One region of the Enterococcus sp. AZ170 genome, then DNA from elsewhere that is predicted to be linked to it. Evidence: predicted binding sites of a transcription regulator. Region 1 holds the regulator's gene; each other region holds the start of a gene.
What was found. Region 1 encodes CtsR, which represses protease genes until heat stress. Its sites were predicted from a motif close to TTGGTCAAAAAAGGTCAAANA; they were not measured.

Region 1 (6,547 bases):
AATTCACATCGTTATCCGCAAAAATATGTGTACCATGGCTGTCCTCATAAATTGAATAGTGTGTTTCTTCTTTTTTGGGTTCGGATATAAACAAGCCACGCTCTTTACTGGTTGACTCATCATTCTTTGTGAAATTATAGTAGTTTTGCAACAGCGGACGTTTTGATTGATGGATGCATGTAGCACCATATACAAGCACTTCAGCTGGAACTAGCAAATTGTCTTTCATTGCTTTCATTTCTTCAAAAGGAACTTCTCGTGCTAAGACTGCACCTATCGAGCCACGCTTCGCCCAAAAATTAATTTGTCTGGAACTGGTCACTAGAGTTTCACCATCATAAATATATGGAATCTCGATTCCATCACGCTGGATCACAAATACAACACCAGGATCTCCTACAGTTAATTGATCCGCTTTGACTTCTTGCAAAAAATTCAAATACTCAGGTACCAATTTCATTTTCTCCGGATGCATGATTCCATTCAGTGCAACCGTCACTTTTTTGCCTGCTCTATGAGCCATCTCAATAATGTTTTGCTGCTCTTCACGCGAAAATGATGTCGGCAAGCGTAACCCGAATGTTTCTTCTCCAATATATAAAGTGTCTACCCCAACTGCCAATAACGCCTCTGCTTGTTCTACTGATTCAGCAGTTGCAATAAGTTCAATCATTTTGTATCCTCCCTTAAAAGCTGAATGGACCCGATTAGTATCAATTGAAAAATAAAGCTAGTTTCTATATGATTTCATCTCTATTTACCAGCCTTCTAACAACTGTTTCATAGTAGCATAGGTTCACAAACTTTCCAATAGCCTCTAGTAATTTTAACGCTCATTTTTCACAAAAACAATACTCTACAGCCACTTCAATTGAAAAAAGCTGTACAAAACAGATTCGTTTTGCACAGCGAATTATTGATTATATTGTTTGTAAAATTTGTTCAGGTTTAGGTGATTTGACATTCAACGTTATTTTACCTTTACTTGCGCCAATGGTCACCTTATCACCTAGATGGATTTGTCCAGATAGTAAAGCTTCACTCAAACGATCTTCGACCTCTTTTTGCAATGCACGTCGAATCGGTCGCGCTCCATATTCAGGATCAAAACCAACTTTACCGATTACCTCAATTGCAGCTGCCGTAATCTTTACATTCACATCTTGCTCTCGCAAACGTTGAACAATCGATTTACTCATGATCTTCACAATTTCATGAATTTCTGCTTGATCCAATGAACGGAAGACGACTGTTTCATCAACACGATTCAAAAACTCTGGACGGAAAGCTTTTTTCAACTCTTCCATGATCCGTTTTTGCATTGCGCCATAGTCCTTAGTTAAATCCTGGACATTAAAGCCAACATTTTTTTCATCGCGAATTGCTGTTGCGCCAATATTTGAGGTCATGATCAAAATAGTATTCCTAAAATCGACCTTACGCCCTTTAGAATCTGTTAAATGCCCATCATCTAATACTTGTAATAAAATATTGAAAACATCGGGATGTGCCTTTTCAACTTCATCTAGTAAAATGACAGAATATGGTTTTTGACGAATTTTTTCAGTCAACTGACCACCTTCTTCATATCCTACATAACCTGGAGGTGAACCAATTAAACGGCTAGTGCTGTATTTCTCCATAAATTCAGACATATCGACACGAACAAGGGCATCTTCACTGCCAAACATTGTTTCAGCCAACGCTTTTGCAAGCTCAGTTTTACCAACCCCTGTTGGACCTAAGAACATGAATGAGCCAATAGGTCTATCTGGATCTTTTAACCCACTACGAGCTCTGCGAATTGCACGTGACACAGCTTGAACTGCTTCATCTTGACCAACTACTCGGTGATGTAAGATACTTTCTAATTCAAGTAAGCGTTCACTTTCTTTTTTCTCTAATTGTTGTAACGGTACACCCGTCCATTGTGAAACAACGTTCGCTACATCTTCTTCAGTCACACGATTAGCGTAGCCAGAAGCTTCTTTTTGTTCTAATAAGAGAATATTTTCTAGCTTCCGTGTCATTTTTTTCTCTTTTTGGCGTAATCTTGCTGCACTTTCAAATGACTGCGCTTGAATTGCAGCTTCTTTTTCTTGAACTAAATGAGCAATATCAATGCGTAAACTATTCACCTCAGAAGGTTCATCAGCCAAATCCAAACGAACTTTGGCGGAGGATTCGTCCATCAAATCAATTGCTTTATCAGGTAATTGACGTGAATTGATATAACGAACAGATAACTGAACAGCCGCATGCAATGCATCATCTGTGATTTCCACCCCATGATGTTCCTCATAGCGCGAACGTAGACCTTTTAAAATTTCTTCAGCTTCTTCTGGTGTCGGCTCGTCCACTTGTACACGAGCAAAACGACGTTCTAAAGCAGAATCTTTTTCGATATATTTTTGATATTCATCTAATGTTGTGGCACCAATTGTCTGTAGCTCTCCTCTTGCAAGAGCTGGCTTTAAGATATTGGATGCATCAATCGCACCTTCCGCACCACCCGCACCAATCAGCGTGTGCAATTCATCAATAAATAAAATCACTTCGCCATCTTGATAAATTTCGTCAATCACCTTTTTCAGTCGATCTTCAAATTCTCCACGATACTTAGTACCTGCTACTAAAGCCCCCATATCTAACATCATTAAACGCTTTTCCTGCATATCCTCTGGAACTTCACCATTGACGATTTTTTGAGCTAATCCTTCCGCAATCGCTGTCTTACCAACACCAGGTTCACCGACTAAAACAGGATTATTCTTTGTCCGGCGACTCAAAATTTGAATCAGACGTCTGACTTCTTGTGAACGCCCAACGACAGGATCCAAGTCTTTTTCACGGGCTAATTTTGTCAAATCACGAGCTAATGAGTCTAGTGTTGGTGTTCCTTTAGGTGCTGCTTTTTGAGCTTGATTGTTACGGCGGCGTCCAACATTACCACTCATTTGCGGGTCAGTTATCCCAATTTTCTTCATTAGTAATTGACGCATTTTAGATAAACTCAAACCTAGATTCAATAATATACGTGACGCTAATATATCTTCATCCCTAAGTAGACCTAGTAAAATATGTTCCGTTCCAATATTCGGTGCACCCAATCGTTTCGCTTCATCACCTGCATAAGCAAAAATTTGTTTTGCACGAGGAGAATATGGTAAATAAGCTCCTTTAGGATATGCTTTGACTGTTCCATATCCTGTTAAATGTTCGATTTCTTCACGAATATCATTCTTATCTGCATTTAATTGGCGCAGTGATTTCCCTGCAATACCGTTGGGTTCTAGAACTAGTGCCAATAATAAATGTTCTGAGCCTACAGATTGATGCCTAAAATATTTTGCCTCTTCTTGTGCAATCGCTAAAACCGCTCGTGCACTTTCTGTAAATAATTCATCCATATTATCATTCCTCCTCGTAACTCAAACGTTCTAAAAACGACTGCATCAATTGAGCACGTAAATATTCTTCACTTTTTCCTGCTTTGCCTAAAACTTGTTTACCCAGGACAGAGAGCATCAGATTTCCTTCTCTTTTGGTGATTACTTCTTCTTCATATAACTTTTGTATAAAAATCAGTGCATCCTTTTCTGAAAGCTCATTTCCTGTAAACTTGGCAATTTGTTTTAGTAATTGATCACTATCAGAAATTTGGACCTTAGCAATCCGAATATATCCTCCACCACCGCGTTTACTTTCTACTGAATAGCCTCTTTGAATCGTAAAGCGTGTATTAATGACATAATTAATCTGGGACGGAACACAATTGAATAAATGAGCCATTTCAGCTCTGCGAATCTCAATCTTGCTGCTTTCTTCAAGTATCTTCTTTAAATATGCTTCTATTAAATCCGAAGTATTTTGATTACTCATCACACTCATCCTTTTCCCTTGACTAATACTGACCTTAATTATACATAATTTCAACTGTTTAATAAAGGAGAATGCCTAATTTGATAAGAAAAGATAAACATTCAAGTAATTCACTGCTAAATCAACTTAAATAGAAAAAAAGAACAGAGTGAAAACTCTGTTCTTTCAATCGCCCTATCGGTCCTTGATATAAACCTTACTGATAGAATAATGGAATATAAGGCTGGTAATTCTTGTAAGAACAATTTGAAGAAATATGACGAGATAATTTGTGATATTAAATCTAGTAAACCTCGTCAGAAGCTATTATCTGATAAGGAGATTTCTGAAATAGTAGCTAAATACAAAGATAGTTGCACCATATATGAACTAGCTGATATATATGGTTGTCATAGACAGACAGTCAGCAGACATCTCAAGAAGAATGGGGTTGAGATGAGGAGTAAGATATTTTAACCTCTCGCGGTTCGATTGTAATAAATGCTTTTTATTATTCAATTTATGTAGTTTCATCTCAAATCACTCCTCTATGAATATTATCAAACTTTTTCTTCACCGTTAAATCCTCAGCATTATTATTTGCCACTCTCAAATTATTCTCAGAAGAGAGGAGTACATCTTGCTCTTATTCAAAATTAGTAATATCTATATTTTGCTCCCGCATAAAAACTACTTCTTGCTTATACTCCAAGAAATTAAGTACAGCATTTCTAAGAAGCGAGATAATCGGAATAAAGAATTGAGGACGAATCATATACATTTTTTCATATTCCTAGGAAACATCTACTATCAAAGCTCATTATCTGCTTCAAGCATAGAAACGAGAATAGCCTATTCACCTTTTTCTCATTTTTATCTTTGTCTAATTCTTTGAAAAAGCGTTCATTTTTCTTTTTAGTTTCAGTCTCATCACCTTCATTTTTCATCTCAAACATAATAAAAATAATCTCAGTTCCATTTTTGTCGTGTTCTCAATAAATTTAGCCATCCTCACTACCAAACTTAACATCATTGACCTTGCCAATCTTAACATTTTGGAATGCCGTCAAAGGCTATTTAACTCTATCTCACACTTTTTTTCTAAGCTTTCACAAACCATCTTAGTAGATTGTTTAGCCTTAAAAGCTTTGTAGAAGCCAATACGAATGTAAATCTAGACCAGCCTCTTGTATAACTTAAACCTAGTATCGCATTTCTTAGGAGAAGACCCTTCCCTCCATCTAGTTTAAGAAATTGATAATAGCACTCAAATAAAATTCCGCTATAACAAAAGTAGCAACAGGTAACTTTCATATATCTGAATTAATCCCTTACCTTACTATCTAATATATCAAATTCTTTTTGTAACATATCAATAATCGCACTCTCCAAGTGAACGATCTCCTTAAATTGCTTCTCAATATCTTTCAAATTTGCTTTTTCTGCTATCACTGCCTTCATAAGTGTTAAAAATATATTCGACCATTTACTATAAGAATTTAAATATTCATTTTCCAAATTTTGTCTTTTTCTTAATCTAAAAAAGTCTGCCGCCTGTTTTCTACTTCTACAGATCTTGTCTATCTCTTCTAACAGGAAATCAATCGCAATAAAGTTTCTTTCTCTTATTGCACTTACGATATCCGTAGTCATCTCTTTCAACCCAGATAAGCCACAATAAGATAGATAGTTCTCATAGTTCTCATATTGTGCTGCCTCTGTCATTATTTTTAAATTATCCGCTATAGCATCAACAGTACTGATTGTTTTTGAGGTATGTTTTGCTTTTTTCAGATCAATCAGTTTGCAGTTCAAGTGTTTTTGAGATTGATTCCACCATGAAATAAGTAGTTCAGGCTCAACTTCATCTTGATAGTTAAAATAATTATCTTGAACGAAGATCATATTTTTTTTCACTTTAATAATTAACGCATGAACATGATGGTTTTTCTGAAACATATGACAATAATTCAAATAGAAATAGTCTAATTTTATTAAGTATTCTCCTTGATCTCTTATTATCTCTTCTATAGGTGGATTAATGGTTTCAATAAATTGAATGCCAAAATACTTATTAAGATAATAGTCGTAATAATATGGTTGAACGTTGACTATGTTCTTTTCATTATTCTGGCTTTTGTAGTAGTTTAATCCTGCTCTCCAGAAAAAATTTTTGTAATCAATATTTAATTCTATAAGTTTTTCTGCAATGAGTACTTCAAAACAGTTCAGTTGAGGCTCCTGTAACATTCATCTAATTCCTCTCTCTCATTATTTTAGAATAATGTTATTGCAAAAATATGTACCCCTAAGTGCCTTGGAAACTTTATGAAACTAATTTTAGTTTGCTGATACAAGTTGATTTCAATTTCAAAAAGTGATATTCCTTGTTTGACAACACCAGAAAGAGAGCTTTGCGATACAACATATTCAGAAGTATAAAATAATTTTGCTTCCTTTTCAGATAAAGAAGTCCGGTGCATAAATGGGAAGGTTACTTTATACTCTGTCGTTTTATTATCTTCCCCTATAACAACCGATTCGTGATAATCTCCATAAAGACCTAATGCTATTAATCTCACTACTGAAACAGAGTCACTGCAGTGAATATCAACAATATTTCCTTTACATTCAAAATTATCTAAATCATCAGCGTAATGAATATCATAATTGCTTTTTTCAAAAG
Region 2 (6,547 bases), 1.0 Mb from region 1:
CTGCTCCGACTAATACCAATGGTTTTTTAGCTGTCGACAAGGCTTCCATAAGTTTTTTGATTTGTAGTTTATTTGGTTTCACAGTTGGTTGATAACTTGGTAAGTCTAGTTTTACCTCAATGTCTGCCTCAGCTTCCATAATGGTCATGTCTTTTGGTAAATCGATCACAACCGGGCCTTTTCTGCCAGTTGTCGCAATATGAAAGGCTTCTTCAATAATTCTTGGTAATTCTTTTGTTTCTCGAACTTGGTAATTATTTTTAGTGATCGGCATCGTTAATCCAATTATATCTGCCTCTTGAAAGGCGTCTTTTCCAATACCATCTGTGACTACTTGCCCTGTAAAGACAACTAAAGGAATTGAATCACTCATTGCATCCGCAATTCCAGTGATCGCATTTGTTGCACCTGGACCACTAGTTACGATAACAACACCTGGTTTACCAGTTGCTTTCGCATACCCTTCAGCTGCATGGACGGCTCCTTGTTCATGTCTCGTTAAAATATGCGGAATGTCTCCATCATATAACGCATCGTATAGAGGGAGGACTGCTCCACCAGGATATCCAAAAATCATTTCTACCTTTTGCTTCAATAACGAGTCAATTAAAAGCTTTGAACCATTTTTCATTTTTCTCTGTTTTTCTGCCATGAGCTTCCCTCCTCTAGTCTAGCAAATCTGCTGGAATCTGCATGATTCCACCTGTATGAGCTGAAGTGACCAACGCTGTATATCGAGCTAAGTATCCTGTTTTTACTTTTGCTTTGAATGTCGGCAGTTGATCATTTCTTTTCGCCAGCTCTTCTTCAGAAACATGTAATTCCAATGTCCGATTGGTTAAATCAATCTCAATTTCATCCCCATCTTCGATTAATGCAATGGGTCCGCCTGCTGCAGCTTCTGGAGAAATATGACCAACAGCGATTCCTCGAGTAGCACCCGAAAAACGCCCATCTGTGATCAATGCTACATCTTTGCCTAAACCTCGTCCTACAATACTTGATGTCGGTGCCAACATTTCCGGCATACCTGGTCCGCCTTTTGGTCCTTCGTAACGAATCACGACAACATGACCTTTTTTTACCGTATGATCATCGATTGCTGCCACAGCTTCATCATGAGAGCCAAAACATATTGCTTTCCCTACAAATTTTTTGATTGATGGATCAACCCCGCCGACTTTGATCACACTGCCTTTTGGCGCAATATTTCCATACAAAATCGATAGACCACCAACCGGACTGTATGGATTTTCCTTTGGATGGATAACTTCTTCATTTTTGATTACTGCATCTTGAACGTTTTCACGAATCGTTTTTCCTGTAACTGTGATACGATCTGGATGAATTGCATCGCCTAGATCGACCAACTCTTTCATAATTGCTGGAACACCACCTGCTTCATGGACATCGTGCATCGAATAGGCAGATGAAGGAGCGATTTTTGATAAATATGGAACACGCTCAGCAATCGCATTGACTTCTTCCAAGTTATAGTCGATTTCGGCTTCATTTGCGATTGCCAATGTATGCAAAACTGTATTAGTAGAACCGCCCATTGCCATGTCTAAAGCAAATGCATCATCGATTGCTTCTTTTGTGATGATATCTCTTGGTTTAATCTGTTTTTTGACTAGATCCATCAAATGAAAAGCAGACTGTCTAACTAATTCTCTCCGTTCATCTGATACAGCTAAAATCGTCCCATTTCCAGGTAAAGCCATTCCTAACACTTCCATCAAACAATTCATCGAATTTGCCGTAAACATTCCTGCACAGGAACCACAGGTTGGGCAAGCATTTTGCTCCATAAAATTGAATTCTTCTTCTGTCATTTTGCCTTCTTTAAATGTTCCAACTGCTTCAAACATATTCGAGAGCGTTGTAGTATGACCTCTTGGATCAACACCTGCCTTCATCGGACCACCTGAACAAAAAATTGCAGGAACATTTGTACGTACACTTGCCATCAACATACCTGGAGTGATTTTGTCACAGTTTGGAATATAGAAAACACCATCGAACCAATGCGCATTGATCACCGTTTCAGCAGCATCTGCAATAATTTCTCTACTAGGTAAAGAATAACGCATGCCGATATGCCCCATCGCAATCCCATCATCTACACCGATCGTATTGAATTCGAAAGGAATTCCTCCCGCTTCCCGAATCGCTTCTTTTGCAACATCGGCTAACTCTCTTAAATGTACATGACCCGGAACAATATCAATATAAGAATTACAAATTGCTATAAACGGCTTTTGCATGTCCTTAGCATTTTTCACTTGTCCCGTTGCATAAAGTAAACTTCTGGCGGGTGCAGCTTCAATCCCTTTTTTTATTTGATCACTACGCATTTTTCATCCACTCCAATTCAGTTATCGTCAGTAGCTTTTATTTTGCTGCTTCTGATTCAATTTTTTATTTACTCTGCTTCCTTACATTTTTTTTGAAAAAAAGACATCCCATTGAATAATGGGATGTCTTAGTAAGAATCCCATCTACGAAAGACAAACAGGACTCAAACATCTGCGAAATTTCTCAGTGTTCTAAGTCCTACACGGTAAAATAATGACTAATACGTGATTGTTTTTTGTCTTTTCCATAGTAACGGTCTCCTCATTTTTAAAAATCTATCGTAAAGATTAAAATAGCATGTGATAAATAAAAGCTTTTGTTAACTATAAACCTATTAAATGAGAATGTCAATAAAATTTGATAAAAAGATTCAGAAAATTCTAAAAACATAAGTTCTCTTTTTCTTACTTATGGTTTTTTTCTATCTAACGAATGGAAATTCAATGCTTTTGTTTTTTTCCCGTCGTTTATATTTATAGAATAATCGCTGCCACTCTTGATTTCAAATGAATGGTTAGAGCTTAATCTGGTCGAAGTAGTGTCCTTACTTTTATTTCATTGTTCATCTCATTTTAGGACATGAAAAATCCAATATACGTCTTATCATTTGCAAAAAAAAGACACTTGAAATCCTTCAAGTGTCTACTCTATTATCCTCTTTGAAAATAGTATAAAGGTTTATGTGTCAACCGTTTCATTTGTCTTTTCTTATCTTCAATGATTGAAAGTAGCTCTTCTGAAAAGCTTTCTAAAATCACACGCCCGCCTTTATAAGTACTACCACCCATTGAGATCACTTCATCTGGTGTTAAGATGACTTTTCTATGGGCGATTTTTTTGAAAAATTCTTCAATCAAATATGTTGGTAAGTAAAAATTATTTTGGGCCGAAAAAGATTCTAAATAAATAAAATCATCGATGCTGATATAACAATCGTCCATTGATATAAAATTCACCGACTTGTCTACATAGATATCTCTTTTTTGTAGAATCTCATTGATCTTCTTGTTTAGAAGGTTCAGTGTTTCTATTTCTTTAACAAAATTTTCTAATTCTCGGTAACGGACTGCCTTGCGTTCATCATAAGTGACACGAAGTGCCACGCCTATTGATACAATTACTGCACCAATTAGCACACCAGTCATACCTGCAATAAAAACCACCATTTGGATTCCCTCACTCTTTTCATTCTTGTTTTTTTAGTATAACATACTCTTTCACAAGGACAAAAAAATATGAAAAAAAATATTTATCTTACTAAACTTTTTATTTTTTTTTTAGCATTTTGTTTATTTCCTTTATTTATAGGTCTAGATTACTCATTCAATTGATGATATAATATAGCGGTAGTAATATTATTTGGAGAATTGGGGAAGTTGATATGGGGAAAAAAGTTATTAAGTTAGATTTTGATGATGTTGTTATTGCTAATGAAGATGGAAGCACAACTCGTGCTTTGTATGAGTGGTTTCATTTTAAGCCAGAAGTTGGGGATCAAGTTGATGTATTTGAAGATGGTGACGAATTGATCATCCACAAAGCAGAACAAGCTACAAATACAATAGACAATTTACAAGATAAGATCAATATTAACATTGTGAATGAAAATAACAATACACAGTCCGTTGGCGGCTATGTACAGCATGGTAGAGTTGTTAATAAATGGATTTATTTTATATTAGCCTTTTTCTTAGGTTGGATAGGCATTCATAAGTTTTATTCTGGTTTCACTGGAAAAGGCATTATGTACCTAGTATTCTCTTGGACAGCGATTCCTGCAGTTATTGCATTTTTCACTTCAATCATGACTTTACTTAAACCAGCTGATCAAAATGGAAATATTGTAGTCACTTCATAATACTCAAAAAAGCCTTAGTTTTCTAAGGTTTTTTTATTTAATTTAGTGCATTAAAGTTGACCTTTATTGACCAATACAGTATACTTTTTTTAAGCATTAAGTCTTGCTTTGTGATAAAATGATTTGAAGAGCTTTATTATAGGAGGAATATACTATGAATTTAATACCAACAGTTATTGAACAATCATCTCGTGGAGAAAGAGCATATGATATTTATTCACGATTATTAAAAGATAGAATCATTATGTTAAGTGGTCCAATTGATGATAATGTAGCAAACTCGGTCATTGCTCAGTTATTATTTTTGGATGCACAAGACTCTGAAAAAGATATCTATATTTACATCAACTCACCAGGTGGAAGTGTTTCTGCTGGATTAGCCATCTTTGATACAATGAATTTTGTTAAAGCGGATGTCCAAACTATCGTTCTTGGTATGGCAGCTTCTATGGGCAGTTTCTTATTGACTGCTGGTACAAAAGGCAAACGATTCGCATTACCTAATGCAGAAATCATGATCCACCAACCATTAGGTGGCGCTCAAGGTCAAGCAACTGAAATTGAGATCGCAGCGAAACATATTCTTGATACACGTGATCGCCTAAATAAAATTTTGGCTGAACGTACTGGTCAACCACTTGAAGTCATCGAACGCGACACCGACCGTGACAACTTTATGACAGCTACACAAGCGAAAGAATATGGTTTGATCGATGAAGTAATGGAAAATAGCAGCTCATTAAGTAAATAATGAAAAATGCCCAGAATTTTGGGCATTTTTATTTAAATTGATGATTAAAAGCGCTACACTTATAAGTATAAGAAATGAAAGGATGTTTGTAAAATGGATATTTCAGTTATTGATGCAACAAAAGTTACTACAAAAAATGGTTTAGCTATTGGAAAAGACTCGGCTCCAGTAAAGATGGTAGAATTTATGAATGTTCGTTGCCCTTATTGTAAAAAATGGTTTGAGGAATCCTTTGATTTCCTAAATGAGTATGTCAAACAAGGAAAAGTCCAACGAATTATCAAGCTATTAGACAAAGAAAAAGAAAGCCTACAACGAGGCAATGTCATGCATCATCATATCAATTATGACTTACCTGAAAAAGGGTTGGCTGATTTGAAACAAATGTATGATACCCAAGACCAATGGGGAAATCTTTCTTTAGAAGATGTCGCTGTTTTTGCACAAGATAATTTACAATTGTCTAAAAAAGAAGAACCTGCGATCATTCAAGCAGTAATTCTGGAAGCTGAAGCTGCCAATATCAAATTTGTACCAACAATTATTATTGGTGAGCATATTTTTGATGAATCGATTACTAAAGAAGAATTGATTGGTTATATAGAAGGGAAATAAAAAACGAGACCAAGCTATTTATTTAGGCTTGGTCTCGTTTTCTTTAGAGCTACGGTCAATACTCGATTCCTTAGCTGTTGCAGAATCTTGAATCTCTTTTTCAGCGTCTTCTCCAAAACTCAAAATCTTATCTACATCCTCCTTGCCAAGAAAATTTCCTAGACCTTCTCCGAGTTGCTTGATTTGCCTCATGATAAAATCTTTATCTTCTACGCCCATCATTTCCACCCAACTTTCTGCTATTCTCTCATAGCAATCCATAAAAGGTTACGCACTTTTTTCTCTTAGTTTATCTGCAAATTCATTGATTTTACGAATTCGATGATTGATTCCTGACTTTGAAATAGCACCTGATGGGATCATCTCGCCTAATTCTTTTAAACTTACTTCCGGATACTCTAATCTTAATTCAGCAATCTCTTGTAATTTCCCTGGTAAAGCCGATAAGCCAACTACACTTTCAATATACTGGATATTTTCAATTTGCTTCGAAGCTGCATCGATCGTTTTATTGAGATTCGCTGTTTCACAATTGACTAACCGATTGACTGAATTACGCATATCACGAACGATCCGAACATCTTCAAATTTTAACATTGAATTGGTCGCACCGATCAACGTTAGAAAATCAGCAATTCGTTCAGCACCTTTTAAATAAGAAATATACCCGTTGCGCCGTTCTAACGTTCGAGCATTCAAGTCATAATAGTTCAGCATCTGACAAATATCATCATTATGTTCTTCATAAATAGAAAATATTTCCAAATGATATCGGCTAGTTTCCGGGTTATTAACTGATCCAGAAGCCATAAAAGCTCCTCTTAAATAAGACCTCATTTTTTGTGCATTTCCTATAATTTCGTCCGACACATGAGTGTTAAACATCATACCATCTAAAATGTCTAAATCAGCTAATACACTTTTCGTATCTTGTTTTAATCTTACGATATAGACATTGTTCTTCT
Region 3 (6,547 bases), 1.2 Mb from region 1:
TACTTTATAATAAGTTAACGGCTATGAAAGATTCTTTTGAACAGTTGACGAATGATTTTAATGTTCTATAATAGAGTAGACAACAGGTAAAGAAGGTGCCCAAATGGATCAAAGTGAAGTCGTAGAGCGCTTGCGCGAAGAGTTGGAGATTCCATTTTTTAATGGAACGATTGAAGAACGTGAATACACAGAAGCTGAATATCAGAAGATCAAATCTGATCTGATTCAGTATTTTGATGATTATGTGCGTAATGTAGAAAATTAATACGGAATAGTCACATGAAAATCTAAAGATCTAAAACAGACTGTAATGTTTCTGTTTTAGATCTTTTTCTATGTCTTTAAAAGCAAGTCTCTTTTCTTTGCTTAAAACAGACAAAAAATAACATTATGTATGTTAAAATTAAAAAGATAAAGATATATTATTAATATGATATTTATTTTCAAAAACGTATAAATAAAAAACCATCGGCGGAAAAGGCCGATGGAAAAGGAGTATTACTCAATAAGAGTAAAATGAAAAATAAAAAGGTTGTTGTTGGTATGATCATATAATACAACAGTTTTTTTCTTTTGTCTACTAAAAATAACATTAAATTAAAATGAAATCTTACTATTTTTTGTCATTTTTCCATTTATTTTTTTATTTATTTAATAAAAGGTTGCTCATTCGTGTGATAGCAAATGAAATGTCATCTGTTGCTTTATCTTGCTTTTCTTCTGAATGATTGAACAAATCAACATCGATCCCTTTTTCCGGATCTAAAGATAAAATCATTTCGTTACAACCAGCTAAATATTCGATGTATGAACGTTCGAATTTCTTATGGATTCCCATAACACGGGCAGGTGGACGCAATTGAGTTACTTTTTCAAGCATAATTGTATATTCCTTGGTGCCATCTTGGAAAATGCGTTGAATCTCAGCAATTCTTTCTGGAGCCAACTCCGTTACTTTGCCGTTATCGATTGCTTTACGAACTTCCTCGTAATAGTCGTTCATTTTTTCTCCGACTTCTTCTGTTTCTTTAACAATATCATTGATGTTTTGAACATAATAGCCTAAATTTGGTTTCACAATCTTTCCTACTTTCTTTTAGTAATCACTCAATTTTACCCTGTTTGATAGGCAGATGACAAGAAGAATCTGCAAAAATACAATTTTACCCTGATTCTTCTTATAAAAAAACTGCAAACAGATTTTTTGTTTGCAGTTTTTATGTTTTTATTGAATTTCGTCACTTGTTTTGATGATTTTAGAAATCATGCCATACTCTTTGGCTTCGTCAGCTGACATCCAGAAGTTACGGTCTGTATCTTTTGCGATTTTTTCGTAAGTTTGACCTGTCGCTTCAGCGATCAAGCGATTGACACGTTCACGCATACGGATGATTTCTTTGGCTTCAATTTGAATCTCTGTACTTTGTCCTTGCACACCGCCAGCAGGTTGATGGATCATATAGCGTGTATTTGGTAAGCTATAACGATTCTTCGCTTCAGCAGCTAAGTAAATCGTAATACCAGCACTTGCAACCCAACCAGTTCCGATCACGATCACTTCTGGTTTTACAAATTTGATCATGTCATGAATCGTATCTCCCGCTTCAACATGTCCGCCTTGGCTATTGATAAAGATTTTGATAGGCTCATCACCCATTGCAGCTAGCAACAATAATTGAGATGTTACTTCTCGTGCTAAATCTTGATTGATTTCTCCGTAAATCAAAATTGTTCGCTCTTCAAACAATTTTTTCATAAACGCATTTGGTTGTTGTTTTTCTTCTGTTTCTTCATTTTCATCTAAATAGTTCATCACGACTAACCTCCATATTTTAAAGCTAAATCTCTATATTAATAATACCGCAATATGAAAATTTGTCCACTTTTTTGACTTGTTTTGACCTTAAAAACTATTTTTCAAACATCAAGGATCCATCGATACTTAAAAGTAATCTATTGTTTATTTTTATCTGAGACATAACACTACGAGTCACATCCCCTACTCCAGGAATTCGAATTACTAGTGAAATCAGAAGTAACTTCGCGATAATTGCTGAGAAACCCAGTGAGGTACAGGGCGACGTCACACTGGATCTATTTGATTCTCATCTGTCATAAACCATACAAAACTTCTGCTGCATTCTTTGCCTTAACATTCTTCGTCTTTTTGCCAACTAATAAGTAAAAATAGATTATCACTTTACCCCATTAATATAGGAAGTATTATGAACTTCCATAAAGTGTTGATAAGGCTTCATACACACTAACAAAAAAGAATGATCTAATAACATATCTACAGAGATTGGAATGATATGAGGATGATCTTCTAACACCGATGGAATCAGGGCCTCTTCACAAAAGATATATTCATTACGAATCGATTGGTCATATCCTTCAACTTCGTATATGGAACGGTAAAATTTATTCTCTACCACTATATCGAAAACATTAAATTCAGAGAATTTACTTTGATACAGTAAAAATTTTGAATCAGAATCGGTTACGATTTTCAAACGGAAGAACAGTTTTTCTTGCATTAAAATAGGGCCCGCTTCTTCAATAAAACGATAGATTAAATTTGTATCAATTACAAGAAGATTTTTAATTCCTTGTCCCCATTTAAATAAAACTTTGACGATTCGTTGAAACAGCTCTTTATTTTTAGGATGCAGCGTATAAAAAGAACCGTGGACTAAAACTTGATGATTATACCAAGCATTCCTTGTTAAACGGATAACCCCTTCTTCAAAACTAAAATCCCCTAATAAAATTTGATCAAATTCTTCTTCAAAATATTGGATTAGTCGAATAATATCTGGACGACCAACTAAAAACGTACTACGTAATTTCTCATGGTCTTCAAATAAATTCTCTAATTGACTAAAAGAATACTCACAAGAATTAAAAAGAGACACCACATAAACAATTTCATGTTCTGGTAAAAAGCGCTCCATATTCAAACTTTTCCATGCTTGTTCGACTAACTTGAAAATGGGGCGTTTTTTTAAATCGACGATGACCTTTTCTTCTAATTCAAGCTTTTCTTTATCTTGACGTGAATAGGCAATATTCATTCCTTGTAAAATAAAATAACGACTTTCTTCCGTATAAACTCTGGTTGAAAACTCGTGTTCAATCAAATCGAGCATGTCCTCGCACGCTTCTTCAAATTCAATCGTCTGATTTGTTTCATAATTGATGTCAATTTTTGTTAGATAGTATAAATATAAGAACCTCGTTTCAAATTCTGAACTATTCAACCGTTCATTTTCACAGTCCAGATGACAAGCAGAAAAAAAAGCTTCCGCTTTTTTCTTCAAATTATAAGCTTTACTAACTGAAATAAATTCTTCTTCTACTAAATCCAAGTAATTAAACTGTTGTTCCAAAAATTTGGTACACGTCTTTAGAAATAATGATTGCTGATAGATGATTTTGCGAATTTCAAATAATGGAATATCTTTATTAAATTCTACATAAAAGTATTTTTTTTGTTTCTCATAACTTAATATGTACATATCTAGTATCTGAACTAAATCTTCCAAATCATTTTGTACTGTTGTTGGAAATGCTTCGAATATTTCTATATAATGCGTAATGTCAATTTTTTCATATTTGTATAGTGCTTCAAGAAGAACAATTTTTCTATAAATATTTTTTTCTAAATACTTTTCTAACATCTATTCCCACTCTTTGCATAGTTGATTTCTCAATTATTTTATCAGTAATTGAGTTTAAAAATAGATGCGATGACTTACTCTACTAAACTTTTTTATTAAGTAGCCTATCGTTATAGATATTTCATAAACATAGCTAACTTAATTATTGCCGAGTGGAAGTCATCACACTATCAATAAATATACTTCATTTCAATTTTTAATATACACGCAAATGAGTAGATAGAAAAGTAATAAGTATTTCTATAAAAAAACTTAATTTTTTCACTAGATATCTGTTTAACCGGTAATTCATTTTTGAAAGAGTGGGGATTATCACTTCCTTATAAACGTCTATAAATAATTCAAATGATTACTCTTTCTTTTCTCTCTTTTTAGTATTCGATCCTTTTTTACGAAAAATAATTAAGGAACTAATTAAAGCAACGATACAAAAAACAAAAGCCATCGCAAACGCATGACGATAATCGGTAACCTCCAATGATTCTTTTATAGCAAGTGTGGAGCTTCCAATTGCCAATGATTGTGTAGGAGTAGCTTGGGCATGACTAGATAGAAACGTAACTAATACAGCAGTCCCAAAGGAGCTAGCAATTTGCCTTAATGTATTATTCGTTGCGGTCCCATTACTGATCATGTCATTGGGTAAAGCATTCATTCCCGTTGTTGTCACTGGCATCAAGACCATTGATATTCCCAATAAACGAATAGCATAGAAAATAGCTATGAAAAGAATTGGCGTTATCTCAGTAATAAATAGAAATGGAAATGTCCCTAAAGACAATAACGTCAAACCAATCGGGATTAAAAAACGTCCACCAAATCGATCAAATAATTTTCCTGTAACTGGATTCATTAATCCCATCACAATACTTCCAGGTAATAAAATCAACCCCGAATCAATTGGACTTTCTAGATGAACCTTTTGAATATAGTCTGGTAAAATAGATTCAAATCCAAGCAAGGCTATATAAGAAATGGCACTTAGAAACACAGAAACTGAAAAAGTTGAGTAGCTAAACACTTTTAAGTTCAATAGTGGATTTGAAATTTTCAACTCTCGTACAATAAAAGAAATAATCACAGCACATCCTATAAACAAAAGAACAATCACTTCTTTAGACAACCAGCCTTTAGTACTGGCTAAACTAATGCTGTATAACAAACTACCAAATCCAATGATCGATAAAAAAACAGAAGGAATGTCTAACTTACTCTGTTTTAAGGGTATGCTGACTTTAAAAAACAGCAAAGCCCCTATTTCAGATAGAAGAATCAACGGTATTGTAATAAGAAATAATGTTTTCCAATTAAAATAGGTAATAATATATCCAGATAGCGTTGGCCCTATCGCGGGAGCTAACGCAACTACTAAACCAACAAACCCCATAGCAGTTCCACGCTCGTTTTTTTGGAACAGCGTTAATACAATCGTCTGAATCAAAGGAAGCATAATTCCAGAAGCAATTCCCTGTAATAATCGTCCAAAAAGCAAATACTTGAATGTTGGACCGAAATAACAAATAAGCACGCCCATTAAAAATAAATTCAAGGCAGTTAAAAATAGATATTTAGACTTGATTTGTTTCATTAAATAAGCAGACAAAGGAATAGTAATACCTGATACTAAGAGAAACAACGTTGTTAACCATTGAACGGTGCTTAAACTTATATTCAGGTCTTTCATAATCGTTGGGTAGGCTGTGATCAACAGCGTCTGATTCATAATAATACAAAATGCGCCCAGTAGAATAACAACCATAAGAGCACTTCGATTATAGCGTACCCCATCATAGGTTTCTTTGTTTTTATTCATCCATTCACGTCCTTAAATAATTACACCGATTTTCCCATTTACCAATCTGGAATAACGCAGAAAAGAAACACTCATTGAGCTATTTCGTTTTCTGCGCGACTGAATCTTCCTCTACAGTTCCTTACTGTCTAGTCTTTGAAAACTGATTCAAGTTCACTAATTATTTACTACTAAACAGGATCAATTTTAATTGCTTTCTCCTCTACTTTGATCATTTTTGAATAGAAGGCAATTCCCACTAAAACAATTGCTGTAAACCATAAAGATTTTTCACCATAAGCTTTTGTCAAAATAGTCCCGATTAGTCCGCCACCTGCAAAACCAATTAATACAGAAAAATATAACCAACTATTTTTCCATGCATCTTTTGCTCCGGTAAAAGCTTGAATAATATAATTGAACGCTAATTGTACCACTAATGTCACGGCAACATTTCCATAAAGCATGCCATCTATTTTATGAAATGCATTCCCTTGCATTCCAGCTAGAAAAGAAACAAGCATACATATCTGTAGGATGGTAAAAACACTATTAATTGATGAAAAACCTAAGCCAACTAAAACGACTGCTTCTATAAGTAAAATTTCAAATGCCCAGATTTTCTTCATTTTAATGCCCAACACTTCAATAATTCCTGTCGTCATCGCACCTAATCCAAAACATAAGATGGTTAGTGCCACTGTAGCTAAATGCTGCCAGTCTTTTGTTGCAATTGTTTGTCCTAATAAAATGATATTTCCTGATTGTACTGTGCTAAATGCTTTTCCTACAAAGTAGGTATACCCGTCCATTGAGCCAGCCGCAATCGCTAGAAAAAAAGCAATCCAAGGTAGTTCCATTACAGGATAAGTCGGTACTTTACGATTATTCACTCTCTATTCCTCCAATTTTTGATAGTAAAAAGCCTAGAAAATTTTCCTATTTATTTTCTAGGCATTGAAACAAAAACTATTCTGGTTTTTTAAACCAAACAACAGGTTGTGGCTTTTCTGGATTTGGTAGTGACTCCGCAAATTGTTTCGTAACGTTTAAATGATCCGCTACCATTTGCGAT

Region 2: clpP (ATP-dependent Clp endopeptidase proteolytic subunit ClpP) is a predicted target of CtsR. The motif match lies at 4,270-4,290, and genes of this name have one in related genera.
Region 3: IGJ55_RS05290 (ATP-dependent Clp protease proteolytic subunit) is a predicted target of CtsR. The motif match lies at 1,885-1,905, and genes of this name have one in related genera.

The regions. Positions count from the first base shown of each region.
Region 1 is NZ_CP172947.1:3,379,088-3,385,634, forward strand. It holds gene IGJ55_RS16165 (peptidase U32 family protein) at 1-673, opposite strand, end outside; gene IGJ55_RS16170 (ATP-dependent Clp protease ATP-binding subunit) at 921-3,410, opposite strand; gene IGJ55_RS16175 (CtsR family transcriptional regulator) at 3,415-3,882, opposite strand; gene IGJ55_RS16180 (helix-turn-helix domain-containing protein) at 4,093-4,338, shown strand; partial or broken gene IGJ55_RS16185 (DUF2130 domain-containing protein) at 4,397-5,023, opposite strand; gene IGJ55_RS16190 (hypothetical protein) at 5,185-6,111, opposite strand; gene IGJ55_RS16195 (hypothetical protein) at 6,138-6,547, opposite strand, start outside.
Region 2 is NZ_CP172947.1:2,375,694-2,382,240, forward strand. It holds gene ilvB (biosynthetic-type acetolactate synthase large subunit) at 1-652, opposite strand, end outside; gene ilvD (dihydroxy-acid dehydratase) at 666-2,357, opposite strand; gene IGJ55_RS11530 (hypothetical protein) at 3,009-3,524, opposite strand; gene IGJ55_RS11535 (TM2 domain-containing protein) at 3,740-4,216, shown strand; gene clpP (ATP-dependent Clp endopeptidase proteolytic subunit ClpP) at 4,371-4,967, shown strand; gene IGJ55_RS11545 (DsbA family protein) at 5,061-5,582, shown strand; gene IGJ55_RS11550 (hypothetical protein) at 5,601-5,843, opposite strand; gene whiA (DNA-binding protein WhiA) at 5,850-6,547, opposite strand, start outside.
Region 3 is NZ_CP172947.1:1,081,846-1,088,392, reverse strand. It holds gene IGJ55_RS05305 (hypothetical protein) at 1-71, shown strand, start outside; gene IGJ55_RS05300 (hypothetical protein) at 104-265, shown strand; gene IGJ55_RS05295 (hypothetical protein) at 644-1,078, opposite strand; gene IGJ55_RS05290 (ATP-dependent Clp protease proteolytic subunit) at 1,226-1,813, opposite strand; gene IGJ55_RS05285 (hypothetical protein) at 2,196-3,680, opposite strand; gene IGJ55_RS05280 (MDR family MFS transporter) at 4,030-5,493, opposite strand; gene IGJ55_RS05275 (YoaK family protein) at 5,664-6,365, opposite strand; gene IGJ55_RS05270 (oxalate decarboxylase family bicupin) at 6,442-6,547, opposite strand, start outside.